4 regions of the Pectobacterium wasabiae CFBP 3304 genome follow, and region 3 is predicted to be linked to each of the others. Evidence: predicted binding sites of a transcription regulator. Region 3 holds the regulator's gene; each other region holds the start of a gene.
What was found. The regulator Fur, encoded in region 3, represses iron uptake genes when iron is present. The targets are predictions, from matches to a motif close to ATAATAATGAGAACNACTATCAA.

Region 1 (7,613 bases), 1.5 Mb from region 3:
TGTTGATGGATTGTTGCAAGTCCTTGGTGGCAAGGCGTAGCGGGGAAATAGAACAGTATTTGCTTCACAGTTTGATTCACACTTTTCATTAAAAAGTGTGAATCCTTCACAGATTTTAGTGTGCACAAGTGTGAAGGGTTCACACTCTGCCTGTCAGAGGGAATATTTTTATGTTGATGTCAGTAAGCCAGTACGCCGAACATGCCGGGATGAGTCGCCGGGCATTCTATAACTGGGAGGGCAAAACGGGCTTTCCCGTGCGGGTTAGCGGTAAGGTTGATTCGGATGCCTGTGACGCTTATCTGTCTCGGTATCGTGACAGTCATGATCCGCGAGCACAGAACGCCAAGAGCAAGTCTGTGCTGGCCAGAAAGAAGAAAAAAGCAGGTAACGATCTGGTGGAAATGAGCGTCACTGAGATTAAGCGGCACCTGGCGGATTGTGTTGGTCAGGCGGTTGGCATGGATGGGCATGAACGTGCTGCACTGTCTGCTAAGGCTGTAGGCCTCTATTTGAGTGAAGGGCCGGATAACCCGCCTGTAACGTTCGGCGGCTATCGGCTGTCTATCGTCGAAACGCCGGCGTGTGAAATTGGGGAGATTATTGCTGGCGGCGCTTTTGGCCTGTCAGCTTACGATGTGGTTTACGAGTGCCGGGATTACACTCTGACTCTCATGAGCGATGAAATAGAGGCAACGGCGATACGTGAGGTAGTTCCTTCACTGCTTTATGTTTTGGCTGATGATAATTAGATAGTCATCAATACTTGTTCTCAAATTCCTTCATTGCTTGTTTGCTTTTCTTCAACTGAATAATACGGTGATGCCATCGTTTCTTTCGTACTTCACGGAGCACCTGAAACATACCATCCTTACGTTTCAGATCATCTGTATCTGGTAGTCCTGCAAGTCGTCGCAGACGGGCTGCAAGAATGAAGGCGTTCAGCCCCACGTTGTAGCCCCGGAGCTGTAATTCCCAAAAAACAGTCGGATAATCGGGGTGTTTTTCATTAGTTAATGATGACATCAGCGCTGCGTGAATTGTTTCAAGTGAACGAAGTTTGAAGATCAGCCCAACAGGCAAATTTCGCCAGTCACCAGTCGCGCTTGATAAGTCCAGTTCAGGAAGTGGTTTTCTGCCAGCATTCATATCTATCAGCAACTGTAGTGGTAAGGAAATAAAAGCTGATGCATAGAGTTCCAGCTTAAACGCCAGCTCAGTCGCTAGATAATGAAGCTCTTTTTTTCTCTTGTCTTCCGACGCTATTTTTTCACGGCGCAGAGTAAAATGGTGCGTAAGTGCAACACCCGCAATTGCAATACATCCAGTGATAAGGCCAGTGGCAACACTACCCCATATCCCCGGCCCGTTATTGAATACCTGCACCGTAACTGGGTGTGACGCCGTTGCCGCCACGCCGCTTGCAACCTGATTTGCCAGCATATTGACTTGTTCTTCCCTTCAGTTTGCTCTTCACATTACAGATTTAGAGTGCTCATCTGGAATAAATTTTCCCCCGATGAGTAACCCAAAACGTTAGACATTGCGAACAAGCGGAGCGTCATCGCCTTCATTCTCCCCCAGATCTTACCGGGATCATTTCGGATAGCAAGAACGTAGTCGTATTTGCTGGTAACGCTAAATTGTTTCTCATATTGATGCTTTATTTCTCATAGTATGTGGCCATAACTGGCGGGTGCAATCTCCAGTAACTGTAGCGTTAGTATGCAAAGCTAAGTCGATCGTAAAACTCTATGCCTGTCTTTTTCCACTTGCCCATTACTGGGGAGCCCTAAGCGCTCACGCGGCCTTTTTTGTTCGTGGCGTTTCTGCCGTATACTCTCCTTATCCGTTCCCCTGCTTTCATGTCTGTGCAAAAAGTGGTGGGGTAATCTGTGGGGTAATAAATGAATTTTCATATGTCTATCACAGGTTAAAATCATTATAAATCAATATGGTATGTGAAATATGCTAAGTTACCGCCACAGTTTCCATGCCGGCAATCACGCCGATGTGCTGAAACACACCGTTCAGAGCCTGATCATCACAGCCCTGAAAGAGAAAGAAAAACCTTTCCTGTATCTGGATACCCATGCAGGTGCCGGACGTTATCAGCTTAGCGGCCCACACGCCGAGCGCACAGGCGAGTATCTGGATGGCATCGCGAAGATCTGGCAGCGTGACGATATTCCGGCTGAACTCGAACCTTACATGCAGGCGGTGCACACCTATAACCACAACGGACAACTGCGCTATTACCCCGGTTCTCCGCTGATTGCGCGCCAGCTACTACGCGAGTATGACAAACTCCACCTGACCGAACTGCACCCCAGCGATTTCCCACTGCTGCGCAATGAATTTCAGAAAGATGCGCGTACCAAAGTGTTGCGTGACGATGGCTATCAGCAGTTGAAATCACAGTTGCCGCCGCTTTCTCGTCGCGGATTTGTGCTGATCGACCCGCCTTATGAGCTGAAGACGGACTATCAGGCCGTGGTCAAAGGCATTAAGGAAGGACATAAACGCTTTGGCACGGGCGTATTTGCACTGTGGTATCCCGTGGTGCTACGTCAGCATATCAAGCGCATGCTGAAAGAGCTGGAAGCCACGGGTATTCGCAACATTCTGCAAATTGAGCTGGCGGTGCTGCCGGACAGCGATCGCTACGGCATGACGGCGTCGGGCATGATTGTGATTAACCCGCCGTGGAAGCTGGCGGCGCAGATGAAGAGCGTGCTGCCGTGGCTGCATAGCGTGTTGGTGCCAGAAGGCACCGGACATACGCTGGTGGAGCAAATCGTCCCGGAATAATACGCGGCGATTGCTGTGGGCGACGCGGTCGGTTTTTCCTATTGTAACCATAGGTATAACCTTTATTGGTCACGTGGCTCTGGCGTTACACTCTAGGCAAATTTTATTCACTTAAGCATGGATACACTGATGACCAAACACTATGACTATCTTGCTATTGGCGGCGGCAGCGGCGGTATCGCGTCTATCAACCGCGCGGCGATGCATGGACAAAAATGTGCGTTGATCGAAGCGAAATATCTGGGCGGCACCTGCGTCAATGTCGGCTGTGTGCCGAAGAAAGTGATGTGGCATGCGGCACAGATTGCCGAAGCGATCCATCAGTACGGGCCGGATTATGGGTTCGATACCACGGTGAATCAGTTTAACTGGGGCACGCTGGTCAAGAACCGTAGCGCTTACATCGATCGCATTCACCAGTCCTACGATAACGTGCTAGGCAAGAATAAGGTTGATGTCATCCACGGTTTTGCCCGTTTTGTTGACGCGCACACGGTGGAAGTGAACGGCGAGAAAATTACGGCTGACCATATTCTGATTGCGACGGGCGGACGCCCGGTTCACCCTAACATTCCGGGTGCGGAATACGGTATTGATTCCGACGGCTTCTTTGAACTGGATGCGCTGCCGAAGCGCACCGCTATCGTCGGTGCAGGCTATATCGCAGTGGAGATTGCTGGCGTGCTGAACGGGTTGGGCTCTGAAACCCACCTGTTTGTGCGTAAACATGCACCGCTGCGCAGCTTTGATCCGCTGATTGTCGATACGCTGGTGGAAGTGATGAACACCGAAGGGCCGACGCTGCATACTGAGTCGATCCCGAAGGCAATTGTGAAGAATGCCGATGGTAGCCTGACGCTGGAACTGGAAAACGGGCAGTCACAAACCGTCGATTGCCTGATTTGGGCGATTGGTCGTGAACCGGCGACGGATAACCTGAACCTGAGCGTTACCGGTGTGGAACTGAACGACAAAGGCTACATCAATGTCGATAAATTCCAGAACACCACCGTTCCTGGCATTTACGCTGTCGGCGATAACACGGGAGCCGTCGAGCTAACGCCGGTTGCCGTTGCCGCGGGGCGTCGTTTGTCCGAGCGTCTGTTTAACAACAAGCCGGACGAGCATCTGGACTACAGCAACATCCCGACCGTCGTCTTCAGCCACCCACCGATTGGCACCGTCGGGCTGACCGAACCGCAGGCGCGTGAGCAGTATGGCGACGAACAGGTGAAAGTGTATAAATCTGCCTTCACCGCGATGTATACCGCCGTTACGCAGCACCGCCAGCCGTGCCGCATGAAGCTGGTCTGCGTGGGTAAAGAGGAAAGAATCGTCGGTATCCACGGTATCGGCTTTGGTATGGATGAGATGCTGCAAGGCTTCGCGGTTGCCGTCAAAATGGGCGCAACCAAGAAAGACTTCGACAACACCGTGGCTATCCACCCAACGGCGTCGGAAGAGTTTGTGACGATGCGGTAATCGTGCCTTACTGCTTTTCTGGAAGATGAAAATATGCTGGTTGAATAGTGAGCTATTTGGCCGGCATTTTTTATGAGGGTAATAACCTGGCCTAACTGATTTTTTCAAATGGTACGTGCTCCGTTAGCGCAGTGAGCCGATCCAATCCTCGATTTTTCGCCAATAAATAGAGGGTGAATCGTTTTGAAAGTAGTTGGATAGATGACAAATAGATGCAGGCAAAATAATTTATTTAATTATTTAATTTGGTGCTAATTAATATGTCTATCTTACAATGCTTATTGTATTTTTTTCCTCTGCGGAAATATGATGCCTTATCATTTTTTCTACTAATGGAGTCTATGGGTAGGTTGCTTGTCTTAAATCTGAAAATAATCTATAGCATGAATTGTTTCCCTATCGTTTGCGCGTTGTAAATGTGATGTCATCGAAATTACAGGAACAACACAAGGAATGGTTCTATGAGCTATAAAGAAAGTGCGGCACATAATGATTTTTTCTATGGGCTTGATATAAATAAATTACCTGATCAATTTCAGGAGTTAATTAATATCATGGGGTTGGAGGATGCCTATATTTTTTCAAAAATATTTGGTGGGCAATGTAAATATATCCCTAAATCACCGAAGTGTTTTTGCTCAGATATCAATGGGGATTCTGTAGCACGGTTATGCCAGGAATTTGGTGGTTTAAGTATCGATGTTCCCCATGCTAAAAATATTGATAGGCAGTTACGTAATCGTGAAATAATAAATTTATTAGATAGGGGGAAATCGCGGACGGAAGTTGCTAAAATATATAATCTCGGAGTAAGGCAAGTGGCTAATATCAAGAAGACCGTGTATAAATAAATCTTATGAATAGCATTGATAAATAAAAAGCATCCAAGACAACGTGGATGCTTTTTATTTGTTTATTTTTTAAATTGAAATGGTTTTACCGAATTTGAAATCTCCAGATTTTTGTCCAAAGTCGGTTAACAGGTAGGTTGTTGGTGTTATATGTTCTCCCATTGCGATCAGGTAATCACTTGTTTCGGTATGGTAGAAAAATATACTCACGCTTTTTTGACTATTACCAGAAGAGGCATGTAGCACAGGGTGGTCATCATAGGTGTAGCTGCCTGTCGCTTTCCCTCTTCCAGAGGTAACATCATTCATTGCTTGTTTCATGTTGGCGTAGCGATTTTTCTCAAGGTAGCCTGCTAATTCATTTTCTGCCTGCGTTTGGTTGAAAGGACCGCTTTGTACACCTTGATCAATGATATAAATATCAGACATATTATTTCTCCAAAAGAAAATATAGGGAATGAGGAAGGCAGGAACTCTCCTGCCTTCCGATTGCTGGATCAGGAAACCGTCCAGGTATTGTTTTGTTGCAGTGTAGCGGCAACGCTGTAAATGTTTGGTTCGAACACTAATTCAACGGCATCGCTGATTTGCTCAATATCCAAAATTTCACCTTCTTCATAGTTACCGAATACAATCCAGTAAGAAGGATGTGGGATAAACTCAATATGTAAATTTGGCTGTGCTGCCTGTACGAAAGTTCCTGCATTGCTCATTCCAATACCGACAGCAGCCTGCTTGAGTGGAACATTGCCGCTTTCATCAATATAGAGTGAACCCGCTTGGCCAGTGAATGATGTCGGGCCAAAGAGATACCCTCCATTGTAGTCCAATGTGATGGTATTTGCGGACTGAAGGTTGGCAGGAATTTCTTCCCCGCCTTCAAAAATGACACCAGGTTTAACTTCACCTGTATCTGACCAAACGAAAGAATAATCAATGTTCCAGCGGAAGGTTTCATGCACGTTCGGATTCACGAACTTGCTAAACCATGCCAGTGAGAAAATATTCCGTGCCTTCTGGTCCGGTGCTTTTTGAAAGATTGCTACATTGCCTGAATTACTTGATTTGTTGATAAACTCAACGCTGTATTGATTAGACATAGTGTATTCCTCTTTATTATGAACCCAATATTAGGTTCAAACACTATTATCCATATGCCTATATTAAAAATAATAGGGAAGTAAGTCCTGTTAATTATTATTATGGTTTTTTGGATCTGTAAGTGATTTTTTATTGATATAGTTAGATGGCTCAGTAGTTCCAGTGGGAGAAAATGAAAAATTAACAATTTTTATCGCACAGATATTTATTGTGAATAATTTAGCTTAATGTTAATTCCTTCGCCTTCTTGGGCATAGTGCATCGTAGAGTTAAAAACAGAATTTATAGGGTGATGTCAGATTGGCACGACTGGGAGCAACACTTTGCCTGTCTTGGGTTTCCTATTTTTCTATAATGTCTATGTGTTGCAGTATTTTGGGATGGCAGAGTGATAATGATTATCGTTAGTGTTTTGTTTATGATAAGTTGCGGTGAATGGGTTTTATCCCGCGGACTGATTTTTCTCTTACAAAACATATCGGCTTTCTCACTATGTCTTTAGCTAATCGCACGACGTCTTCAGCCTATCGGTTGTTCAATTTACGCTTAGAGAGCAAGACGTTGCTCTCACCTTCGCTTGTTCGCTGTGTGTTCACCGGCCCGGAAGTGCGCCAGATGAAACTGGACGCGCCGGATCAGCGCATCAAACTGCTGTTCGCCAGTGAAAGCGGGGAGCAGGTGCCTATGGCCGTGAGCGATACATGGTATCAGGACTATCTGGCGCTGCCGCGTGAGCACCGTCCTATTTTACGCACCTATACGCTGCGTTCTGTCTCACGTGAATCACAGCAGGCGGCGATCGATTTTGTGCTGCATGGTGATACCGGGCCAGCCTCAAGCTGGGCGAACCACGCCAAGCCAGGCGATGAGTTACAGATCGTTGCACCCAACGCGGAAGCCGATGGCGACAGCGGAGGCTATGAATGGGCTCCGCACGATGGTGTGGAGCAGGTGCTGTTGATTGCGGATGAAACGGCGCTGCCAGCAGTCATGGGAATTCTTGAACAACTGGCTGACCAACCTTCTCCGCCATCGGTACAGGCTTTTCTTGAAGTGCCGAAAGCGGCCGACTGCGTGACGTCGGGCGACTTCCCTTTTGCCGAGATTCACTGGCTGCCGCGTGAGGAAACTGGCAGCACAATATGGGGCGAACGCCTGCTAGCTGCGGTACAACAGGATGTGAAAATTCCCGCCGGCGCCTGCACAAACTATGATGAAACGGCACAGGAAACGCCGGAAGACGCGCTACTGTGGGAGCGGGCAACGGCGCATCGCCCGTTTTATGCCTGGGCGGCGGGAGAATCTTCTGCCATCAAACGGCTGCGCCGCTATCTGCTCGACGAATGCCATCTTGATAAAGCGACAATC
Region 2 (7,613 bases), 560 kb from region 3:
CAGCGATGTTGCCATAACCACTGAGCAATACAGGTTCATGGTGGGAGGCACCATTTGGCGTATCGCCTGCGGTAAAATGATCGTGAGCGTGGTACGAACGCTGCCGAAGGCGAGGGCAGCGGCCGCTTCCCACTGGGTGGTGGGGATGGATTTCAGCCCGCCGCGCACAATCTCCGAGGTATAACCACTGACGGGAATAGCCAGCGCCACAACGGCTTTCACCCAGTCTGGAAAACTGAACCACGTACCTGCAATCTTGATCTCAAACGGCAGTAGGAACATCACATAAAACATGATGACCAGCCAGGGACTGTTGCGAAAGAACAATGTCAAAATGCGGGCAGGCAGTCGGATAATCGCAAGGTTAGCCATTTGTGCCGCACCCAGCAGCGTACCGGCCAACATGCCAATCGCCATGCTCAGAACCGAGATGAGCAAATTGAGCCCAAACCCTTTCAGGATCAGCGGTAGCCAGGGAAGCAATACTGCGAAAGCGCTGCCTGCTGGAAAAATTGCGTCTATGATCGTCATCGTCCTAGCCCCGGTACTTTTAGCCAACGCTCCAGCAGTTTCACCAACAGCGTGAATATGCCCATTAACCCCAGATAGCTGAGTAGTACCACGTTCATCATTTCGAGCACGTTGAAGTGTTCCGTCCAGATTTCATGCGCCACATACAAGGCTTCTGGTACTGCGATGGCATAAGCAAGCGCAGTACTCTTGACGATCTGAGCCATGTTATTACCCAGGGCAGGCAGACTGGTGCGAAAAGCCAGCGGTAAAATGATATGAATCATGGCACGGGTACGGTTGTAACCGAGGGATTCTGCCGCTTCGACCGTGGTTCTCGGCACAGCTTCAATGCCTGCTCGCAGGATTTCAGCGACAAATGCGCCGTATTGCAGTGACAGAGCGATAACCACGAATTGAAACGGCGATACCAGCGGTAGTTCGCCGTTTTGTCCGTAAGTGGAAAGGTGAAAGTAAGAGCCGATACCAAAGAATAGAAAGTACAGTTGGGCGAGCCCCGGCGTATTACGAAATAATTCGACATAGGCCGTGACCAGCCAGCGCAAAGGCCGCAGGTTGGACTGTCTGGCAAACACGCACAGGAACCCAATGAGCATTGAGCCAAGGAGCGACCAGACCGCCAGTTCAACGGCAAGGGTAAGCCCGGTAAGGTATTTTTGGGCTTCCCATGCGTTGTAAAATACCGAAAAGTTCCAGCCCGTTTGCTCGTAGAGCGCTTTAAACCCATCGGCGATAAATGACATCATTGTTATAGCTTAATGGCTTCTTCGTGGGCTTTTACTGCAAACGGTGCCGGTTTCAGTCCCCATTTTTTCGCCAGTTCAATGATGGTGCCTTGCTTGTTCCAGTCTTTGATCACATCGGAAATGAATTGAGTAAACTGTGGTTCGTTAAAGCGAACCGCCAGACCCCATGGACCTTCGGTAAACGGTGTCAAATTTTGAATGAGGTAATCTTTCCAGATACCGTCTTTGTCGTTAAGAAAACGAGCCTGAAGATAGCTGTCATCGGATACGAGTGCGGCGCAGCGTCCGTCACGTAAGGATTGATCGACTTCTTGTTGAGTCTGGAAAGCAACGATGTTGGCACCAAACTTCTGTTCTAACGGTACGTTCCAGCTCGATCCCTGGTTGCTACAAATCGCTTTGCCTTTCACTTCTTCCCAGTTCGAGAAGGTTACGCCTTTTTTCGTCAGCAGCGCTGGGCCAGCGGCGTAATAGTAAGGTTCGACAAATTGTACCAACTTCTTGCGCTCTTCACTGACCGTCAATGAAGTAAACAGAATGTCGCATTTGCCCTGTTGCAGGAATTGCACGCGGTTTGCGGGCAAAACAGGAACCAGATCCACTTTGACCGTTTTACCCAGTTGCGTGGACAACCGTTGAGTAAAGTCATTCAGCAGATCGATGTGCAGACCTTTGGTTTCTCCCGAGGACTCCAGGAAAGCCAGCGGTGGATTATTGACGTTTGTACAGACCGAAATTACGCCGCGATCGGCAATTTTTTCCAGCACATCAGCGTGGGCAATCGTGGGAATAAATGATGCGGCGAGCGCAACACCACTCAATGTCATCAGAGAACTCAGTGTTGTTTTTGACATATGATCAATTTACCTTAGTTAAGATAAGAGCCTCTGATATATTTTGCTCACGAGGCAGCCCAAAGATAGAGGGAAATGTAGGGGGAACTGCCATTTTGTGTCAATAAAATCAACATTCGATTAAGTTGTATATATATCAACTTTTTGCATATGCCCGTTAATAGAGAGAATGGAAACGTGAAAACCCGCAACGTCCAGCCAGTGACGAACGCAACTGAAGAGGCGACTCGAACCGAAAGCGTGAAAGGGGAGCTTAAGACGCTGACAAAAGGCCTGGCGGCGCTCGATTTGCTGATACATAACCAAACGGTGCGAACCAGCGATGTCGCCGATGTGCTTGCGATAGATAAAAGTAGCGCATCGCGTATTCTGCAAACGCTGGCTCAGGCGGGCTATGCGCAATCCGGCGAACGTCGCAGCTTTATGCTCGGGCCCAAATTGGCTGAGCGGCCGAATACCGTGCGTCCGCAGAAAAGCCTGCGCGTGTGTGCCCGGCCGGTTCTGGAACGTTTATCTGCCCGTACCGGAGAAGCGGTGCATTTATCGATTCTGGCTGACGAACAGGTTTTGTACCTGGATACGATCGAATCCCGCTACTCTTTGCGGGTTGATAGCCGTCCCGGTACTCTGGCTCCCTTGGCGTACACGGCGATTGGCCGGATTTTTCTGGCACTGGCGGATGCACCATTACCCGAACAATTGCATGCGCAAACGGAGCATACCATCACCGATCCACGTCTCTTTCAGATCGCGCTGCAGACTATCGCACAGCAGGGTTACGCACTGCATGATGAAGAGTTTCATTTGGGAATTCGTGGCGCGGCGGCACCGTTGTTCGACCGCAACGGTTACGTCATTGGGGCTGTTGGCGTTTCAGGTCCAACTGTCCGTATTCGCACCGAAGACCTTGATGCATTAGGCGTCCTGGTACGTGAAGAAGCGGAGAAATTTATCATGGAATAAGGGATATTGCCGTGTCTTCCGGCGTGTTTCTTATCCCGTGGCATCAGGTTCATGTCAATTCGGAATATGATGTAATATTGCTGTATATGAAAAATACAAGATAGTTGTTGATTTAGGGATGGGTTGCGGCAGACTGGTAAAAAGAGAGGAATCGGGCCAGCCCATCAACGAGAACACGATTTATCATGAAACCTGAAACGAAGGTTATCCATGCCGGACGCCATCCAGACGATTTTCTTGGCACGGTGAATACACCGGTCTACCGTACATCCACGGTGATTTGCGGGTCGATGGCGGAATGGGACAATAAGCAACGGCAGCAGACATCTTTCGATGAGCCGGAACTTTTCTACGGCCGACACGGCACGCCAACCAGTAAGTCGCTGCAAGAGGCCATCGCCGAGTTGGAAGGTGGCTATAAATCTTTTGTTTACCCTTCCGGTGTTTCTGCGTGTACCACGGCCATTTTGGCTTTTACTTCGGCAGATGATCATGTGCTGGTGCCTGACAGCGTTTATGGCCCGGTGCGCCAAATTGCTGGCACGTTGCTGAAAAGATTTCGCATCAACGTTGAGTTCTACGATCCCGCACTTGGCGCGGATATTGAAAAATTATTCCGCCCTGAGACTCGTGTGGTCTACACCGAAGCGCCAGGTTCAATGACGTTTGAAATGCAGGATATTCCCGCCATCGCCGAGGTTGCTCATCGGCATGACGCCATTGTGGTCATGGATAACACCTGGGCTAGTCCGTTGTATTTTCAACCCTTTACTAAAGGTGTCGATATCTCTATTCAGGCGGCGACAAAATATATTGTCGGCCATTCTGATGTCATGATGGGAATTGTTACCGCCACCGAAGCCACCTACCAACGTCTAAAATCGACTACGCATGAGTTGGGTTTGCTTGCCAGCCCTGATGATTGCTATCTGGCGCAGCGTGGTTTACGCACACTGCATGTCCGTCTGGAACGCCATTATCAAACAGGGCTTCGGCTTGCCGAATTTATTGCCCGTCAGCCAGAAGTTGCTCGGGTCATTCACCCAGCCTTACCCGGCGATCCGGGATATGCCTTGTGGAAACGTGATTTCACGGGGGCATCGGGGCTCTTTGCGTTTGCGCTGCACCCCGAGCTAAGCCAAAAGCGTACTGCGTTTGTTGAAGCGCTCACCTTGTTTGGCATTGGCGGATCCTGGGGAGGCTACGAAAGCCTGATCCTGCCACTGAACCCTGTCCGATCGGTTCACCCGGATGCGCATCCAGGCACGCTGCTGCGTATTCACGCGGGATTAGAGAGTGTGGACGATCTGTTGGCCGATCTGGAGCGGGCTTTTGCCCTTATTCGCCAACCTTAGCCTTCCATTCGGGTTATCCCATCGAACGACACATCATGCGAAAAGAGAGTCATGCTATGCGAATTATTGCCTGTGGGGATTTACTGTTTTCCAGCCGCAATCTGGCTGCGCGAGTAGACAAAAACATCGTTGACCAACTTGCGGCGGCGGATGCGGTTTTCGCTAATGCTGAGTTTTGTTGCCCAAAACCCGCCACGCCACCTGCGGCGGGTCGTGGCTATATCACGGCAGTGAAGCAGGCAACGCTGGACGAGTTTATTGATTTGAATATCAAGCTGGTTTCTTTTGCTAACAACCACACGGGGGATTTTGGCTGGGAAGGTGTCGTTGATACGATCGACGCGGCAGAAGCACGCGGGCTGATTCATTGTGGTGTGGGGCGCAACCTTGATGACGCTCGCGCTGCGCGGTTCCTCGATACGCCAAAAGGACGGGTCGGCGTGGTGGCTGTCAGCAGCACCCGTTCGGAAGTTTTTGCCGCGAGTGTCGCTGGGGGAAGTGTGGTGGCACGTCCCGGCCTCAACCCGCTACGCTGGGGGCGAGCTTACGTGTTGCCGGATAAGGAGTTTGAGCAACTTCAGGGGATCACTGAACTGCTCGGTGTTGCTGCCAGCAACCGTGAAGGAGCCCGAATTGAAGTGATGGCGGATCAGGGACCCGATCGTTTCAAATTTGGCTCGTTGTTTGAAAGTTCGATACCCATTGAGCGTGGCGAGCAGGCTTATGTTCGCACATTTATGAATGAAGAAGACTGTGCCGCGATTCTTAAAAGTGTGCGCGATGCAGCAAACCGTTCTGATGTCGCGATTGTCAGCCTGCATACGCATGAAGGGGAAGGGGATGGCTGGTATGCGCCGCATCCGCCTGCATTTATCGAAGATTTTGCCCGCCGGGCCATTGATGCTGGTGCGTCAGCGGTGGTGGGGCATGGTGCGCACTTCCTGCGTGGCGTGGAAATTTATAATAAACGTCCGATTTTTTACAATCTGGGTAGCCTGCTGATGGAGTTTGAAGCGGGTGAATCGATTATCGCGCCAGAAATGTACACCGCCTATGGTTACAATCACGATGCACGCCCTTCCGATTTGCACCGGGCACGAGCAAAAGATCGGGAGGGGAACTTTATTGGCTTCAATGCCGAATCACGTTTCTCCAAAAACTGTGCCGCGCTGCTGGATTACGTAGATGGGGCGCTACAGTTCACACTGTTACCTCTCGATCTGGGTATGAACCGTGAACGTCCACTCGATCGTGGTTTACCCGTTACGGTGTCTGCGGCACTCGGACATGAAATTGCGGCAGACCTGACGCGTATGAGTGCCCGTTATGGCACGGTATTACGTTACGACGAGGGGCTAGGAACGATCGTGATTGAAGACGCTTAACCCGTAATCCTCTGCCAGCCTATGCCTCATGCAGGAGGCATAGGTGAATATTTTTCCGCTAGCCTTTCCTCTATGCCGCTATTTCCTCGCTTTATTGAGTGGCTTAACCCTCTCAAATGTTTCTTTTTTAACAATGCCCTGTTAACAGTATGGTGAATTGTTCTTTTTTATCTATTTGTATTTTAATGGAATTAACCATTTTATTGAAATGTTGATAATAATGCGTATAGTTATCATTTACCATTCTGTGCAAATGTTGACAAAAAACGCCTCAGCATCTCGCCAAAATTACCATCAGTTAATCGAGGATATACCATGTCTTTTAGAGTTACTCGCGCCGAAAAAACGCGCGTTTGTGATTCTTCGCTGGCCGGAACAAAACCATTCGGAGTCTCTCTTCTCGCCCTGTTGATTTCTGCCTCTTTCCTGCCTGCTCAGGCTATTGCCGAAGAAAATCCCACCTCAGGTGATACGCTTGTCGTCAGTGCCAATGCTAATGCAGAGGCCAGCGACCCGCAGGATTACAGCGTGAAAGTCACTAACGCTGGAACGAAGATGACGCTGACACCGCGTGATGTTCCGCAGTCGGTGAGTGTCATCAGCAAGCAGCGTATCGAAGATCAGAACCTGCAAACGATTGGCGAGGTGATGGCGAACACGACGGGTGTGTCCTCTAAAATTATCGACTCTGAACGTGTGACTTATTTTGCTCGCGGTTTCCGTATCACTAATTACCTGTTCGACGATATTCCGACGGTCGTGAACGAAATTTGGGATTTTGGTGATTCAGGCTCAGACACAGCGATCTATGACCGTATTGAAGTCGTGCGTGGGGCTACGGGGTTAATGACGGGAACGGGGAACCCTTCTGCTGCTGTGAATATGGTGCGCAAACATGCGGACAGTCGCGAGTTCAAAGGCTCGGTGTCGGGTAGTTACGGTTCGTGGGATAAACAGCGGATGGTGGCCGATCTGTCTGCGCCGCTGACGGAGTCTGGCAACGTGCGCGGGCGCGTAATTGCGGGCTATCAGGATAACGACACCTGGCTCGATCGTTACCACAGCCGCAAAAAATTCCTCTACGGCGTGATTGATGCGGATGTAACAGAATCCACCACGTTATCGCTTGGCTATGATTATCAGGAAAGCAATACCGATAGCCCTACGTGGGGCGGATTGCCGACGTGGTTCACTGACGGTAGCCGTACACATTTCAGTCGTAGTTTTAACTCCGCACCGAACTGGAGCTACTCCGATAAAACGTCGAGAAAAGTCTTTGCCGATCTGACTCAGCGTTTTGATAACGGCTGGCAGATGCGAGTGAACGGGACGCACGGCGAAACCAACTTTGATTCCAAGCTGATGTATGCCAATGGTTTCCCCGATAGAGATACCGGAATACTTGTTGATCCGTCTGGCGCTAACGTAGGTGCTTACGGTGGATGGAACAAAGGAACTCGTAAAGTTGATGCGATTGACACCTACGCTTCTGGCCCGTTCGAGTTATTAGGACGCCAGCATGAGCTGGTGGTTGGCGGCAGCTATACTCGACAGCGTAGCCAGTTCTATAACACGCAATCCACGATCAGCCCAACCGATATGGGCAATTACTACAACTGGAATGGCAATATTGCTGATCCTACATGGGGATCTTGGGTTGATAACGCTTTTGTGCCGGGAGTCTGGGCGGATTATGAACATTCAACTACGCGCCAAAAATCGCTCTATGCGTCGGCGCGCTTCTCTCTGGCCGATCCGCTGCATCTGATTGCTGGCGCG
Region 3 (7,613 bases):
GCGTTTGGTACCGATTCTGGTTTCTTTCCTGATGATTCTGGTGGCGTTCATTTTAATGTACGTCTGGCCTGTCATTTACAATGCACTGGTGTCGTTTGGTGAACACATCCAACAGTTAGGGTCGGCTGGTGCTGGGGTTTATGCCTTTTTTAACCGCTTACTGATCCCTGTTGGATTACACCATGCGCTGAATTCCGTGTTCTGGTTTGATGTCGCGGGTATCAACGATATTCCTAACTTCCTGGCTGGCCAACAGTCTATCGATTCTGGTAAAGCCGTAGTGGGGATCACGGGCCGTTATCAGGCGGGTTTCTTCCCGATCATGATGTTCGGCCTGCCGGGAGCTGCGCTAGCGATTTACCACTGTGCGCGCCCAGAGAACAAAAGCAAAGTAGCCGGGATTATGCTGGCGGCGGCATTTGCTTCATTCTTCACTGGGATTACCGAGCCGCTGGAATTTTCGTTTATGTTTGTCGCGCCAGTGCTGTATTTCCTGCATGCGTTACTGACAGGTTTTTCCGTATTTATTGCAGCCAGTATGCAGTGGATCGCCGGTTTTGGTTTCAGCGCCGGTCTGGTGGATATGGTGCTGTCTTCGCGTAATCCGCTGGCAACCCAGTGGTACATGTTGATAGCGCAGGGGCTGGTATTCTTCGTCATTTACTACGTGGTGTTCCGCTTTACCATCACTCGCTTCAATCTGTTAACGCCGGGACGTGAGCTGGCGGTAAGCGGTAGCGAGGCAGATGGCTATGACGTGATTAAGGCGTCTGCGGGCAAGAAGTCAAACGATACGGCGGCGTTGGCACTGGGGTATTTGCAGGCGCTTGGTGGCAAAGCCAACCTGGTTGGTATCGACGCCTGTATCACACGTTTGCGTTTGAACGTGGTTGATTCCTCTCTGGTTGATGATGCACAGGCGAAACGTCTTGGTGCTGCGGGTGTTATTCGCCTGAATAAACAAAGCGTACAGATTGTGGTGGGCACGCAGGCTGAGTCGATAGCAACGGCGCTGAAAGCGGAGCATGACAAGGCGTAATATAATGACGATGCCTGTGTAACGCCGTGTTATATCGATGAAACTAGGGGGGTGAGATAGCAATCTCGCCCCTTTTTTTCGTTATGAATAATTAACGGTTGTTTCCCTGCGTAGCTTGTTGGATCATTGTCGGTTATACGTCGTTTTAGCATTGAGGAATGAAGAATGAGTGAGGCTGAAGCCCGCCCGACTAACTTTATCCGTCAGATTATTGATGAAGATCTGGCATCCGGTAAGCATGACCATATTCAGACGCGTTTCCCGCCAGAGCCGAACGGTTATCTGCATATTGGGCATGCCAAATCTATTTGTCTGAATTTTGGGATCGCGCGTGACTATCAAGGGCAGTGCAACCTGCGTTTTGACGACACCAATCCGGTAAAAGAAGATATCGAATACGTTGAGTCGATCAAACGTGACGTCGAGTGGCTGGGTTTTTCATGGAGCGGTAACGTTCGTTATTCTTCTGATTATTTCGATCAACTGCACGCTTATGCGGTTGAGCTGATCGGTAAAGGGCTGGCTTACGTTGATGAGCTGACGGCCGATCAGATTCGTGAATACCGTGGTTCGTTGACGGCTCCGGGCAAAAACAGCCCTTATCGCGATCGTACCGTGCAGGAAAACCTGGCGCTATTTGAAAAAATGCGTAACGGCGGGTTTGCAGAAGGTACTGCTTGTCTACGTGCAAAAATCGATATGGCATCATCCTTTATCGTGATGCGTGATCCGGTGCTGTATCGTATTAAGTTTGCCGATCATCACCAGACCGGCAACAAGTGGTGCATCTACCCAATGTATGACTTCACCCACTGCATTTCTGATGCGCTGGAAGGGATCACGCATTCTCTGTGTACGTTGGAATTCCAAGATAACCGCCGTCTGTACGACTGGGTTCTGGATAACATCACGATTCCTTGCCACCCACGTCAGTACGAATTCTCCCGCCTCAATCTTGAATACGCGATTATGTCCAAGCGTAAGCTGAATCAACTGGTCGTGGAAAATGTGGTTGAAGGCTGGGATGACCCGCGTATGCCGACCATCTCAGGCCTGCGTCGTCGTGGCTATAGTGCGGCTTCCGTCCGTGAATTCTGTGTGCGCATCGGCGTAACGAAGCAGGACAATAACGTGGAAATGGCCGCGCTTGAATCCTGCATCCGTGACGATCTGAATGAAAATGCTCCGCGTGCGATGGCAGTGCTAGATCCGGTCAAGGTCGTGATCGAGAATCTGCCCGCTGGGCACGAAGAGTTTGTTGCGATGCCAAACCATCCTAATAAGCCGGAAATGGGCTCACGTCAGGTGGCATTCAGCCGTGAAGTTTACATCGATCGCGCTGATTTCCGTGAAGAAGCCAACAAGCAGTACAAACGTCTGGTGTTGGGTAAAGAAGTTCGTCTGCGTAATGCCTATGTGATCAAAGCCGATCGCATTGAAAAAGACGAGCAGGGCACTATCACTACGATCTATTGCAGCTATGATGCGGAAACGCTGAGCAAAGATCCGGCTGACGGCCGTAAAGTGAAGGGGGTTATCCACTGGGTCTCTACGGCGCATGGCGTGCCAGCAGAATTCCGTTTGTACGATCGTTTATTCAGTGTGGCAAATCCTGGCGCGGCGGATGATTTCCTGTCGACGATTAACCCAGACTCACTGAAAGTTACGCAAGGTTTTGTCGAAGCGAGTTTGGCACAAGCGGAAGTAGAGAAGGCGTATCAGTTTGAGCGCGAAGGTTACTTCTGTGCCGATCGTGTTTACTCCAGTACAGAACATCTGGTGTTTAACCGAACGGTCGGGCTGCGCGATACTTGGGTTGGCTAAAGTCACGAAGTAGAAGATAAAAATAAAACCGCCTCGGCGGTTTTATTTTTTTATGCGGTCGATTTATCGTGTGGACTCATGCAGGGTTTCGTCTTCTCGACAATCCCCTTCACTGCAATGCCCATAGAGATACAAACTGTGGTTGGTCAGTTTAATGCCGTGTCTTTCTGCGATCTCACGCTGACGTGCTTCGATAGATTCATCGCGGAATTCAATGACTTTGCCACAGTCGAGGCAAATTAAGTGGTCGTGATGATGCTGCTGCGTCAATTCAAAGACGGATTTGCCACCTTCGAAGTTATGACGGGTTACGATACCAGCATCATCAAACTGGTTGAGTACGCGATAGACGGTAGCAAGACCAATCTCTTCGCCCATATCAATCAGTCTCTTATATAAATCTTCCGCACTGACGTGATGACAGACAGGATCCTGTAACACTTCCAGTATTTTCAGTCTTGGAAGAGTGACTTTCAAGCCGGCCTTCTTCAATGCGGTATTGTTGTCAGTCATGCGGGTTTAGTCCTGTAGCTTACTTATCAATGGAGGCTGCCTAGCCTATGACATCGGTCGGCTCAAAAAATGCAAACGCGTCTCAATTATAGAACCGCGCATACAAAATGAAAACAAGGGAATGTTAACAATATTGTCCCCACTCACACTATTGATATACAACGCAATCCGTTGTTGATGAATGAGGAAAAGGTAAAGCGCGTATAAAACCGATGGGATTATTGTACAGGTTTACTGATAGAAGTTAAAAAAATGTGTCAATTATTGTGAAAGGTTTTACCTATCGATACTATTTTGGCTCTGATAGGAATTATCAGAGCCAAAATGGCTTAGCCAACCAGCTCTTTCAGATTCAGTTCATCGCCGATCTGTTTCACCCACGTCGTCACGCGCTCGCTGGTCAATTCAGGCTGACGGTCTTCATCGATAGCCAAACCAATGAAGTGATTATCGTCGGCAAGTCCTTTAGACGCTTCAAAGTAATAACCTTCTGTTGGCCAGTGACCGACAATCGTCGCTCCGCGAGGTTCAATGATGTCGCGAATAGTCCCCATGGCATCACAGAAGTATTCCGCATAGTCTTCCTGATCGCCGCAGCCAAACAGAGCAACCAATTTTCCGGTGAAATCAACCTCTTCCAACGAAGGGAAGAAGTCATCCCAATCGCACTGAGCTTCACCGTAATACCAGGTTGGAATACCTAACAGCAGAATATCGAAACCTTCTAGGTCTTCTTTGCTACTTTTGGCGATGTCATGAACATCAGCAACGTTGGTGCCTAACTGCTGTTGGATCGTTTTGGCGATGTTTTCCGTGTTGCCCGTATCACTGCCAAAGAATATTCCGATGAGTGCCATGAATTGAATAACCTCTTGATTCTTAATGGTATGGTGTAATATTTCACCCACTTATCTGTTAATAATAACAGACACTCACATTAGGAGAAACTCGTATCGGTACGGAGGCGTAAATCAAGAGCATGCAAAATGCGGGGGGCGATAAAAGGAACGAAGCGCTGATCTTCTGGTGCTAAATTACCCATGGTAATAGTATGGTCATATTACCTTTCGAGATCAGACACGCATAGCCCTAACACTACCAAGGTTATTTATTTGCAATGATGTTTCATTTTTTATGAATGGTATTTTTATTTCATGGTTCGTTTCAGTTGTAATTAAAAGCAGACTTCTTTTTGTCAGAAATGAAAGTCACGGAACGATACATCTCTACTCTGGGAAATTAAAATGCATACAAAAGATAATGTTTTTACTGAATTGAAAATTTGTAACATTTTTAGGGAATATTCCTAATAAAAGAAGATAAGAATTATAACCATTTGTAGCTGAAACGATGCAGCCTTGAAGAAGAAATCTTTAGCTTTTGATGTTAAAGAATAAAATGAAAATGATGCGTAAATTGCTTCTCCGTCTAAGTGCGTATCCACGCCAGCGCACAAGGGACGCGGGTGGCCGTCGCTTTGCTTTCAACCCTCTGATTAAAAACCGTATATTTATAAAAATAGGTGAATTCATTCTCAGTGTGAAAAATTATATTAATAAATATAGCAAGAGTGCTAAATATTCTCTGTATTTAGCCGATGAACTAGCGTGGTTTTTGAGTTTTCAACTTGGTGAAATGTGAACGCTAGGGAGAAGTGGTCTGTTTTATTGTGTGAATTTTCTGATTCATATTGGTTGATTAGCGATAAAAATCTTTTTAACCATTTTCCTGATTTGGAGTGAGCTATGAGACTTATTAAAAATATTGCCATCAGAACCGCTATGCTATGGGTGCTGGGCATTTTTTGCGTTCTTTGGGGGGGCGTATCGATATATACCCTGTTCTCTTTTAAAGAGATGACTGCAACCTCAAAAACCAGCACCTTGCTGGTTCAGAACATGAATTTCATCAACCAGGGCAACGATCAATACTTTCGTATGGTGACCCGTCTGGCGCGCGCGGTAGATGCGCGTCGCAGTGGTGATAATGCGACTGCTGATAAAGAGCAGGCCTCTGCACTCGTCGCGCTGGATAAACTAAAGACTGATTTGGTGGCGTTTAATGCCATCGATCATGCGAGCCTGGATAATGCTCTGGTGCAGGCTGTCAGTCGTGACTGGAATAATCTGGTTGTTCAAGGCGTTGAACCGCTTTATCAAAAGGCCGTTGCCAACGCGCTGGATGATTACCAAAATCAGGCCAAGAATGTTGTGCCGCCATTGAGTCGCCAGTTTGGCGCGTCCCTATCCGCATTCAGTAACGCCAGCGCAGAGAAATTCGCTGCAGCGGGGGTTCGCTTTGAACAAATCACCACGGTTGGACAGAACATTTTGCTGAGCGGGCTGTTTATCGGCCTTATCATGCTGTTCCTAACCGATCGCTATCTGGTGGTGTGCTTGGTTCGCCCGTTGAATGACCTGCGCTATCACTTTAGCGTGATTGCCTCTGGTCATCTGGGTAAACCGATTCTGGACTTTGGTAATAACTGCGTTGGCCGCCTATTTCCACTGCTGCGTGAAATGCAGGGGAGTTTGGCGAGCACCGTTAGTACCATCAGAAACAGCACGGACTCCATCTATCAGGGAGCTTCTGAGATCGCAGCGGGTAACAACGATCTGTCATCACGTACCGAAGAGCAGGCTTCCGCGCTGGAAGAAACCGCTGCTAGCATGGAGCAACTGACGGCGACGGTGAAACAGAACGCCGAAAACGCCAACCATGCCAGTCAACTGGCACTGCAAGCCTCAACAACGGCGAAGAAGGGCGGTGAAATAGTTGAGAACGTGGTGAAAACCATGGCTGAAATCTCTGGCAGCTCAAGAAAAATTGCAGAAATCACCACCGTGATTAACGGCATTGCTTTCCAGACCAATATTCTGGCGCTGAACGCGGCGGTAGAAGCGGCGCGTGCGGGCGAACAAGGGCGTGGTTTTGCCGTGGTAGCCGGGGAAGTACGTAGCTTGGCGCAGCGTAGTGCGCAGGCGGCGAAAGAGATTGAAGGGCTGATTTCTGAATCGGTTCGCTGCGTGGATACCGGCTCTAATCTGGTTAGCGATGCAGGTGACACCATGCAGGATATCGTCCGCGCGGTTACCAACGTGACCGATATTATGGGTGAAATTGCCTCGGCATCGGAAGAACAGAGCAAAGGCATCGCACAGGTTGGTCAGGCTGTGGCGGAAATGGACAGCGTAACGCAGCAAAATGCCGCGTTGGTTGAACAGGCCTCTTCGGCAGCGTTGTCTTTGGAAGAGCAGGCGGCGTTGTTGAACCAGACCGTGTCCCTGTTCCAACTGTCCGATTCGCAGTCAGCGCTGCAAGTGGCTGCAAAACCGGTGCAAAAATCGCCAGTGATTGCCCCGCGTGCAAGCAAGGCGCTGCCAGCGAGTAGCGACAACTGGGAAAAATTCTAACTGTTGTTTTAATCCGGGGGCGTGTTTTTAGTCTCGGATGAACGTTCAGGCGGCGTCAGAGATGGCGCCGCGCAAGAGATGAAACCCGCACTATATGAATATCGCGTTACGTCAATCAGGGCTGCTGTTCGGCCAACTGTGCCAGCAGCATCTCTTCAATCAATTCACTGCGGCTAATGTTCCGCTGCTCAGCAAGGCTGTTCAGGATATCCACAGCGTCGCTGTTAATCTTTAATTCAACACGGCGCAAGCCACGCACTTTATCGCGACGTAGTTGATTACGCTTGTTAATTCTTAGTTGTTCGTCACGTGTGAGCGGGTTGGTCTTGGGGCGGCCCGGACGACGCTCATCTGCGAACAGATCCAGTGTAGTGCGATCCGTTTGTTCTTTTGCCATAAGTAATGATACTGCAAGGTATTCGGACCAAAATACACCGGGCTGCCCGTGCTGTCCTACAGATAAAATCGATGCCTACTCTCACTCTGCAATAGGATTGTCAGGGTGCGGTTTGGCTATCTGTGGAGCATACCGGGAAATTACGCGTGCACTTTGGTGAAGTGGTTACAATGACTTGTGGCTGAATCAGCCGTCCCTCTACTGCGGACGCCATCATACCCTAGCCGCACTGGCGGCGACAACGGTTAACTGCCGCTGTTGCCATGAATCCGCCAGTGTGTGTATGGTCTGGTTAATTCGCGTCCAGAAAACGGTGGATAGCGCGCAAAACGGCATCGGGTTTTTCTGAGTGAACCCAGTGACCCGCTCCGCTGACAACGTGCGCCCGCGCCGCGGGGAACTGACGCAGCAGCGAATCACGGTAGCG
Region 4 (7,613 bases), 1.5 Mb from region 3:
CTTTGGTGTTCACTGCATTAATATAATTTTTTTGTTTTTCCTGATAACTGGCAATTAATGTAGGAATACTGACTATTTTCTCTGCATCATTTTCCGGCCAGCTAAACATTTTTGCTTTTTCGGCGAGTGTACTGATGTTTGAAATATGCTCAATGTTCTTTTTTATATCATCAGGATTATAATTGGCCCCGTATAATGCGCGATAATACTTAGCCTGGTTGATCTCATCATTGATATTGTTGCTTAAATTAACTTTATCAATACTGTCTTTTAGCGAGCCTATATGCATAATGCCGGCACCAGCAATTACCATGGTCATCAGCAGGATCAGGAAAAAGCCCAATCCTAATTTTTTACCGACTTTTAGATTGTCAAAATTTATAGCCATCACATTTCACCACTATCTCGTATTGAGCCAAATTCATTATCCTGATGCACACTTGATTAGCGGTGTTAGCATCTCGGATTACCACGCGCCAAGCCAATCCTGCAAAACAGCATGATAAAAACCCGCAGTAGATATCGGCACTCTACTCTGAAACTTTACGCGTTGCCTTTTTTTCGGGCTTGAAGCCTATGCACTAACAGGGATGCGTAAACTGTGCGAGATCGTGGCGATTGGGTTGTGTGTGGCGGTGGGGAATTGTGAGGAAAGCCAGGGTATATGTGGTTTGAAGTATGAAAGGGATAATAAAAAGCTGGAATAACACGTTGTTATCCCAGCCTTGATTCAAACGCAGAAGTCACCTGATCGTATCAGGCATCCAGCGGTTTTATTTTTTCGCGCCAGCGAAGCGAGCAGATGCTTCGTCCCAGTTCAGCACGTTCCAGAATGCTTTAGCGTAATCTGGGCGACGGTTCTGGTATTTCAGGTAGTAAGCGTGTTCCCACACATCCAGACCGACGATCGGGTAGCCAGATGCGCCAGAAACCGCTTCACCCATCAGTGGGCTGTCTTGGTTTGCGGTAGAAACCACAGCCAGCTTGCCGTCGTCTTTCAGAACCAGCCAGGCCCAGCCAGAACCGAAACGGGTTGCTGCTGCCTGCTCAAATTTCTCTTTAAACGCATCAACGCTGCCGAAATCACGTTCGATTGCTGCTTTCAGATCGCCAGTCAGCGTAGTGCCTAATTTCAGGCCTTTCCAGAACAGGCTGTGGTTAGCGTGGCCGCCGGCGTTGTTACGCAGTGCTGCTTTTTTCTCAGCAGGGACCTTATCCAGTTGAGCAATCAGCTCTTCAACCGATAATTTAGCCAGCTCAGGCAGGGATTCCAGCGCGGCATTAGCATTATTGACGTAAGCCTGATGGTGTTTGGAATGGTGAATTTCCATCGTTTCTTTGTCGAAATGCGGTTCCAGTGCGTCATAAGCATAAGGCAGCGATGGCAGTGAATAACTCATGTTTAGCATCTCCATGGTAAAAAAAATGTTACGGCACTGTTCTGTTAGTACCGCGTAAGCAATACGTTCATTATAGTTAATTAAATGATATTGAAAATGATTATTCTCGATCTGGTGCGATGAACCATATTGCTTTACCTCATGATAACAAACGGTTATGTCGTTATTGCATTATGTAAAAACAAATTAATCTATACCGTCATGCTTCAAATAGCTTGTGTGCCTGTGGAGAGCTATCGTGATTCTGACGGCAATAGCTTACTCGCTCAGGCGTTGCGGATGCGTGTAAATTGTCGCATGTCCTGGTCGACAAAAACCCACCAGCGTCAGGTTGCAGCGCTGTGCAACGTCAACGGCCAGCGAAGTGGCTGCCGAGACAGCAAACAGGATTTCCACGCCACACATGGCAGATTTTTGTACCATTTCATAGCTGGCTCGGCTGGAAACCAGTGCCGCCCCTTGCTGCCACCCTTGCTTTGCTCGAGTGCCAAGCAATTTATCCAGCGCGACATGGCGGCCGACATCTTCACTCCCCCCGCACAGCGTGCCGTCTGGTGCTACCCAGCTTGCGGCATGAGTGCAACCGGTCATCTGGCCGATCTTCTGCACATCGCGCAGTCGCGCCAGCGCATTTTCAAGTTTGCTGAGGGAAAATGTCTGAGTGAAAGGCAGAGGCACCACCGGTTTGCCGATTTCCGCAAGCTGCTCTACGCCACATACGCCGCAGCCTGTGCGCCCATCCATCGATCTGCGTCGTTCTTTTAGCCCGGCAAAGCGTCGGCTAGAAAGCTCAATATGAACTTCAATACCGTTACAGGCGGGTTGCACATCAATACCGTAGATATCTGCTGGTGATTGGATAATACCTTCAGATAAGGAAAATCCGAGAGCGAATGGTTCCAACTCTTTCGGTGAAGCCATCATCACAACATGTGAGATGCCGTTATAAACCAGCGCCACGGGCACCTCTTCCGCCAGCCAGTCAGACTGTGGCTGATGCAGCGAATCGGGATGATAGACCGAATGTTGCGTTGCGCCTTCAAGGGCGGCATCTGCTCGTAAATGAACCTCTTCCACCTGAAATACCTGCATGTTAGTAACCCTGGAAATTAAAAGTATTATTTCACCGAGCCTGAAGGGATGCGAATTTTTCTCCAGGAACAGCGAGTGTGCTCGCATAGCAATGTGTATTTTTCCTGCAACAGGAAAGAAACTGTGCGTCAACTCGAAGAGTTGCCTTCTTCTCTGGCCGAATCCTGTCGCTAACGTCATACCCCGTATAGGCTTTATGTAGCGGCTTACTGCTTGCCTCTTTTTTTCACTGCGGCATGGCCGCTCACCCGGAAATGAAAAGGAGACTGAAATGGCGCACGATAATCTCGAAGGCCGATCTGCATCTGGTGATGTCGGCTCTCTTAATCTGAAAAAACGCTATGACAATTTTATCGGCGGAGCTTGGGTTCCACCTGATGCGGGTCAGTATTTTGTCAATTTGACGCCAGTAACGGGTCAACCTATGTGTGAAGTAGCCAGTTCGACAACGCGAGATATTGACCATGCGTTGGATGCGGCTCATAACGCAAAAGCGAAATGGGGTGGTCTGTCGGTGCAGGAGCGGGCGCTGGTGCTTAATCGTATTGCCGACCGGATGGAACAAAACCTTGAACGGCTGGCGCAGGTGGAAACCTGGGATAACGGTAAACCGATACGTGAAACCAGCGGGGCGGATGTGCCGCTGGCGATTGACCACTTCCGCTATTTCGCGGCCTGTATCCGTGCGCAAGAGGGGGCGATTAGCGAAATTGACGGCGATACCGTGGCCTATCATTTTCATGAGCCTCTCGGCGTTGTTGCGCAGATTATTCCCTGGAACTTCCCGCTGCTGATGGCCTGTTGGAAGATGGCACCAGCACTGGCTGCCGGTAACTGTATTGTGCTGAAGCCTGCCAAGCTGACGCCGATGTCGGTGCTAATTTTGATGGAGTTGATTCAGGATCTACTCCCCGCGGGGGTCATTAATGTCGTCAATGGGTCGGGGAGCGAGATTGGCGAGTATCTGGCAACATCGAAACGCGTTGCGAAAGTCGCGTTCACCGGGTCGACCGAAGTGGGCCAGCAGATCATGAGCTATGCGGCGCAGAACGTGACGCCAGTGACGCTGGAGTTGGGCGGAAAATCGCCGAACATCTTCTTTGCCGATGTGATGGATAAGGAAGACAGCTTCTTTGACAAAGCACTCGAAGGTTTCACGCTGTTTGCCTTCAATCAGGGAGAGGTTTGTACCTGCCCGAGCCGCGCGCTGGTGCAGGAATCGATCTACGATCGCTTTATGGAGCGGGCAATCAAGCGCGTTGAGGCTATCCGTACCGGTAACCCGCTGGACAGCAAAACCATGATGGGCGCACAGGTGTCAGCCGGCCAGCTTGACACCATCCTTAACTATATTGATATCGGTAAGAAAGAGGGCGCGCGGGTGCTCACGGGCGGCCAGCGTAAGGCGATGCCTGGTGGGCTGGCAGAAGGTTACTATCTGGAGCCAACGATATTGTTCGGTAAAAACAGTATGCGCGTCTTCCAGGAGGAAATTTTCGGCCCGGTGCTGGCGGTAACGACGTTCAAGACGATGGAAGATGCGCTGGAGATTGCCAACGATACAGAATACGGCCTGGGCGCTGGCGTGTGGAGCCGTAACGGCAACATCGCTTACCGAATGGGGCGCGGCATTCAGGCTGGTCGAGTCTGGACCAACTGCTATCACGCCTACCCGGCGCATGCGGCATTTGGGGGCTACAAGCAGTCTGGTATCGGGCGTGAAAACCATAAAATGATGTTGGAACACTATCAACAAACCAAATGCCTGCTGGTGAGTTACTCTGATAAGCCGATGGGATTGTTCTAACAGCATACTTCCTTAAAACCCTGCGCGCCTGCCACTGCGGGTGGGTGCGCATGCGTAGCCTAAATCGATGTGGATTTTCTGCGTTAATTCGTCCTAAGCACTCAGATTTGCCCGATGGTTAGTCGCTGATCGTTGATAGTAGATTGTGTCAGCGCTTAACAACGGCTACGCTGTTTTGAATAGCGCTTTGCTTTCAAGAGGTTGTGCATGACAGATAAGATCGGCTGGATTGATAACCTGCGGGCGCTGGCCTGCATGATGGTCGTTCTGATTCATAGCACAACCTACTATATTACTGCGGGCGGCATACCGGGCGACGGGCACTGGGATGTGGCGAATGTCCTGAACTCTGCTTCACGCGTCTGCGTCCCGCTGTTTTTCATGATCTCGGGCTACTTATTTTTTGGTGAGCGTAGTGCGGGGAAAAAACATTTTCTGCGTATCGGCTTATGTCTGCTTTTTTATAGTACGGTCGCGCTGATCTATATTGCGACACTCACACCGATTAATGGCCTGAATTCATTGCACCATGCGCTACAAAAACCGGTCTTTTATCACTTATGGTTTTTCTACGCCATTGTAGTGATTTATCTGCTCTCTCCACTTATTACAATCAAGCCAGTATCGGGCAAATATTTGGCGGTCTTGATTATCTTATTAGCTGTTGTCGCCAACCCCAATACGGGGCGAGTGGGGTTTGAAGGGTTTAAATTACTACCCGTTAATCTCTATATTTACGGCGATACGTTTTACTACGTGCTGTATGCCGCGCTGGGGCGAGCGTTGGGCATGTTGGACGTGCCAAAGAAAGTCGTGCTGGCCGCTATCCCTTTCTTCATTGCGTGTGTCGCGCTGATTGCGATGGGGACGAAGCATCACACATTATTGAATGACACGTTCACTCAGACGTTTTATATCTACTGTGGCCCGTTAGTTTTCCTGGCTGCGGTCAGCCTGTTGATCGTGTTTAAGCAGTATTTTAGCCAGCGGGTTCTACCCGGTTTTGCTATCATTTCGCGCCATTCGCTGGCGATTTACGGTTTCCATGCGTTGATTATTCACTATCTGCGAACGCATGATGTCGCGTTACCATCTCACCCGGTTCTCGATATTTTTTATGTTTTTTCCATCGCGCTGGCGGGTAGCCTGCTGCTTTCGATGGCGCTACAGAAGATTGATGCGCGGCGCTGGGTGAGTTGATGAACTGTCCAGTACATTGGACGAACAGTGTTACATCAACGGACTAAGCTGTTGGTAGAGCGCTTTAAATGTGCGCCGCCGTTCGGCATAGTCGGCATGACGCTGAGGATCCGGCTGATGAACCTGTTCCAGCGGTAGCGGTGGTAAGATCTCCGCCAGTGGCGTATGGGGATGCATAGCGATTTGTGCCAGACGTGCAGCACCTAGCGCTGGGCCGACATCCCCTCCTGTACGGTACTTCAGCGTTTGACCACTGATATCCGCCAGCATTTGCCGCCAGTAGGCGCTGCGCGCACCACCACCAATCAGCGTGATGCTATCGGGTTTGAGCCCCGTCATATGCAGTGCATCCATCCCGTCAGCAAGCGCAAACCCCACGCCTTCCAGTACCGCTTTTGCCAGTTCTGGGCGGCCGTGTTGATGGGTAAGTCCCCAGAATGCCCCTTTGGCATCGGGATTATTGTGCGGTGTGCGTTCACCGGATAAATAGGGCAAGAACCACACCGGTGTGATGGCATTATCGGCTGGCGTTGAGGCGACCTCCTGCAACAGTGCAGATACGCTCTCGGCGTGTGTCAGGCGGGCGACCCAATCCAGGCAGGATGCTGCGCTTAACATCACGGACATCAGGTGCCAGGTATTTGGCAGTGCATGGCAGAAACTGTGGACGGCATGCTGTGGATTGCTGAGAAAGCCGTCACTGACGGCGAAGTAAACGCCGGATGTGCCGAGAGACAGCATTGCCTGACCGGTTTGATACAGCCCGACGCCAATCGCGCCGGCTGCGTTATCTCCACCGCCAGCAATAACAGGGATGGTATCCATACCCCAGCGACTGGCAATGTCCGGTCGCAGATAACCGGTAATTTGGCTGCCTTCATACAGTGTGGGCATGTGTTCACGGGTCAGCGAACAGGCTTCCAGCAGAGCGTCGCTCCAGTCCCGTTTGGCGACGTCTAGCCAAAGGGTTCCGGCCGCATCGGACATATCACTGGCGAATTCCCCTGTCAGACGCCAGCGGAGGTAGTCTTTTGGCAGCAGAACCTTGTCGATTTGACGAAAGATAGCGTTTTCATTTTCCTGCACCCATTTTAGTTTGGGGGCGGTAAAGCCTGGCATCATCAGGTTGCCAGTAATCTGGCGTGATGTAGGTACTAACTGTTCCAGCGTTCGACATTGCGCTGCGCTACGTCCGTCATTCCAGAGAATCGCAGGGCGCAGCACGTTCTGGCGGGCGTCCAATAAGGTGGCTCCGTGCATTTGTCCTGTCAGCCCTAGCGCCTTCACCGCACGGAGGCTATGCGTTGCCGCCAGCGCCTGTAGTGTCTGGTCGGTTGCCTGCCACCAGTCTTCAGGCGCTTGTTCCGACCAGAGCGGGTGCGGACGCGAAATGCTCAACGCGGCGCTATGGCTGGCAATCACCTCTCCAGCTTCATCCAGCAGGATGGCTTTAACGCCAGACGTACCCAGATCAATACCGATATACATAGTGGCTCCTGATAACCTCGTGTTACGGCAGTTTTTTAACCTGCCGTAGCAGGCAAGCGTACCGCTCTAGCCAAATATACCCGTCATACTTCAAGTTGCATGTGCGTTGGCTACGTCCAAATACTCGGCCCGTCGTGGCCTCGCCCTGAAGGGCCGCTGCAAGCAGCGTTCAAATCTGCTCCCGGCAGATTTGTCACCCGAATCACTTACCTGAGTAAGCTCATCGGGATACCTTCGCTTGCCATGTTACGATGCTCATTGATGAGCATCGCCCTAAAGGGCTAACGCTTCGCGTTATTCAAAACGAATACGTTTTGTCCTGAAACTCGAATTATTTAGGGTATAGGTGGCGGTTAACCAGATTTTCCAGCAATTCTTGCTGGCCGCTCTGGTGCTGTGGTGCCAGTTGGTGGTTTTCCGCGTAGTGGGCGAGCGATTCCAGCGATGAATTACCCTGTAGAATTTGCTGACCCAGTTCTCCGTTCCAGCCCGCATAGCGCTTGGCGACCAGTTGATTGAGCTTATCATCTTCAATCATTCTGGCAGCAGCCTTGAGCGCCAGCGCCATCGTATCCATCGCGCCGATATGCGCATGGAAAAGGTCATAGCGATCGGTGCTCTGGCGA

Region 1: the regulator Fur is predicted to act here: its motif matches at 6,634-6,656, upstream of A7983_RS08235 (siderophore-interacting protein).
Region 2: the regulator Fur is predicted to act here: its motif matches at 6,049-6,071, upstream of fhuE (ferric-rhodotorulic acid/ferric-coprogen receptor FhuE).
Region 4: the regulator Fur is predicted to act here: its motif matches at 1,485-1,507, upstream of sodA (superoxide dismutase [Mn]).

The regions. Positions count from the first base shown of each region.
Region 1 covers NZ_CP015750.1:1,827,666-1,835,278, forward strand. Annotated here, with positions in the region: gene A7983_RS08200 (hypothetical protein) at 171-752, shown strand; gene A7983_RS08205 (hypothetical protein) at 760-1,443, opposite strand; gene A7983_RS08210 (23S rRNA (adenine(2030)-N(6))-methyltransferase RlmJ) at 1,969-2,811, shown strand; gene gorA (glutathione-disulfide reductase) at 2,941-4,293, shown strand; gene A7983_RS08220 (Mor transcription activator family protein) at 4,755-5,144, shown strand; gene A7983_RS08225 (hypothetical protein) at 5,214-5,573, opposite strand; gene A7983_RS08230 (hypothetical protein) at 5,642-6,244, opposite strand; gene A7983_RS08235 (siderophore-interacting protein) at 6,738-7,613, shown strand, end outside.
Region 2 covers NZ_CP015750.1:2,780,905-2,788,517, forward strand. Annotated here, with positions in the region: gene A7983_RS12585 (amino acid ABC transporter permease) at 1-531, opposite strand, end outside; gene A7983_RS12590 (amino acid ABC transporter permease) at 528-1,277, opposite strand; gene A7983_RS12595 (transporter substrate-binding domain-containing protein) at 1,280-2,131, opposite strand; gene A7983_RS12600 (IclR family transcriptional regulator) at 2,309-3,094, shown strand; gene metC (cystathionine beta-lyase) at 3,280-4,449, shown strand; gene A7983_RS12610 (CapA family protein) at 4,506-5,834, shown strand; gene fhuE (ferric-rhodotorulic acid/ferric-coprogen receptor FhuE) at 6,150-7,613, shown strand, end outside.
Region 3 covers NZ_CP015750.1:3,344,288-3,351,900, forward strand. Annotated here, with positions in the region: gene nagE (N-acetylglucosamine-specific PTS transporter subunit IIBC) at 1-1,039, shown strand, start outside; gene glnS (glutamine--tRNA ligase) at 1,205-2,863, shown strand; gene fur (ferric iron uptake transcriptional regulator) at 2,927-3,376, opposite strand; gene fldA (flavodoxin FldA) at 3,706-4,233, opposite strand; gene A7983_RS15130 (hypothetical protein) at 4,775-5,017, shown strand; gene A7983_RS15135 (methyl-accepting chemotaxis protein) at 5,122-6,789, shown strand; gene ybfE (LexA regulated protein) at 6,905-7,186, opposite strand; gene ybfF (esterase) at 7,479-7,613, opposite strand, start outside.
Region 4 covers NZ_CP015750.1:1,862,957-1,870,569, forward strand. Annotated here, with positions in the region: gene A7983_RS08350 (methyl-accepting chemotaxis protein) at 1-388, opposite strand, end outside; gene sodA (superoxide dismutase [Mn]) at 774-1,400, opposite strand; gene fdhD (formate dehydrogenase accessory sulfurtransferase FdhD) at 1,659-2,492, opposite strand; gene exaC (acetaldehyde dehydrogenase ExaC) at 2,764-4,299, shown strand; gene A7983_RS08370 (acyltransferase) at 4,507-5,499, shown strand; gene xylB (xylulokinase) at 5,530-6,987, opposite strand; gene xylA (xylose isomerase) at 7,319-7,613, opposite strand, start outside.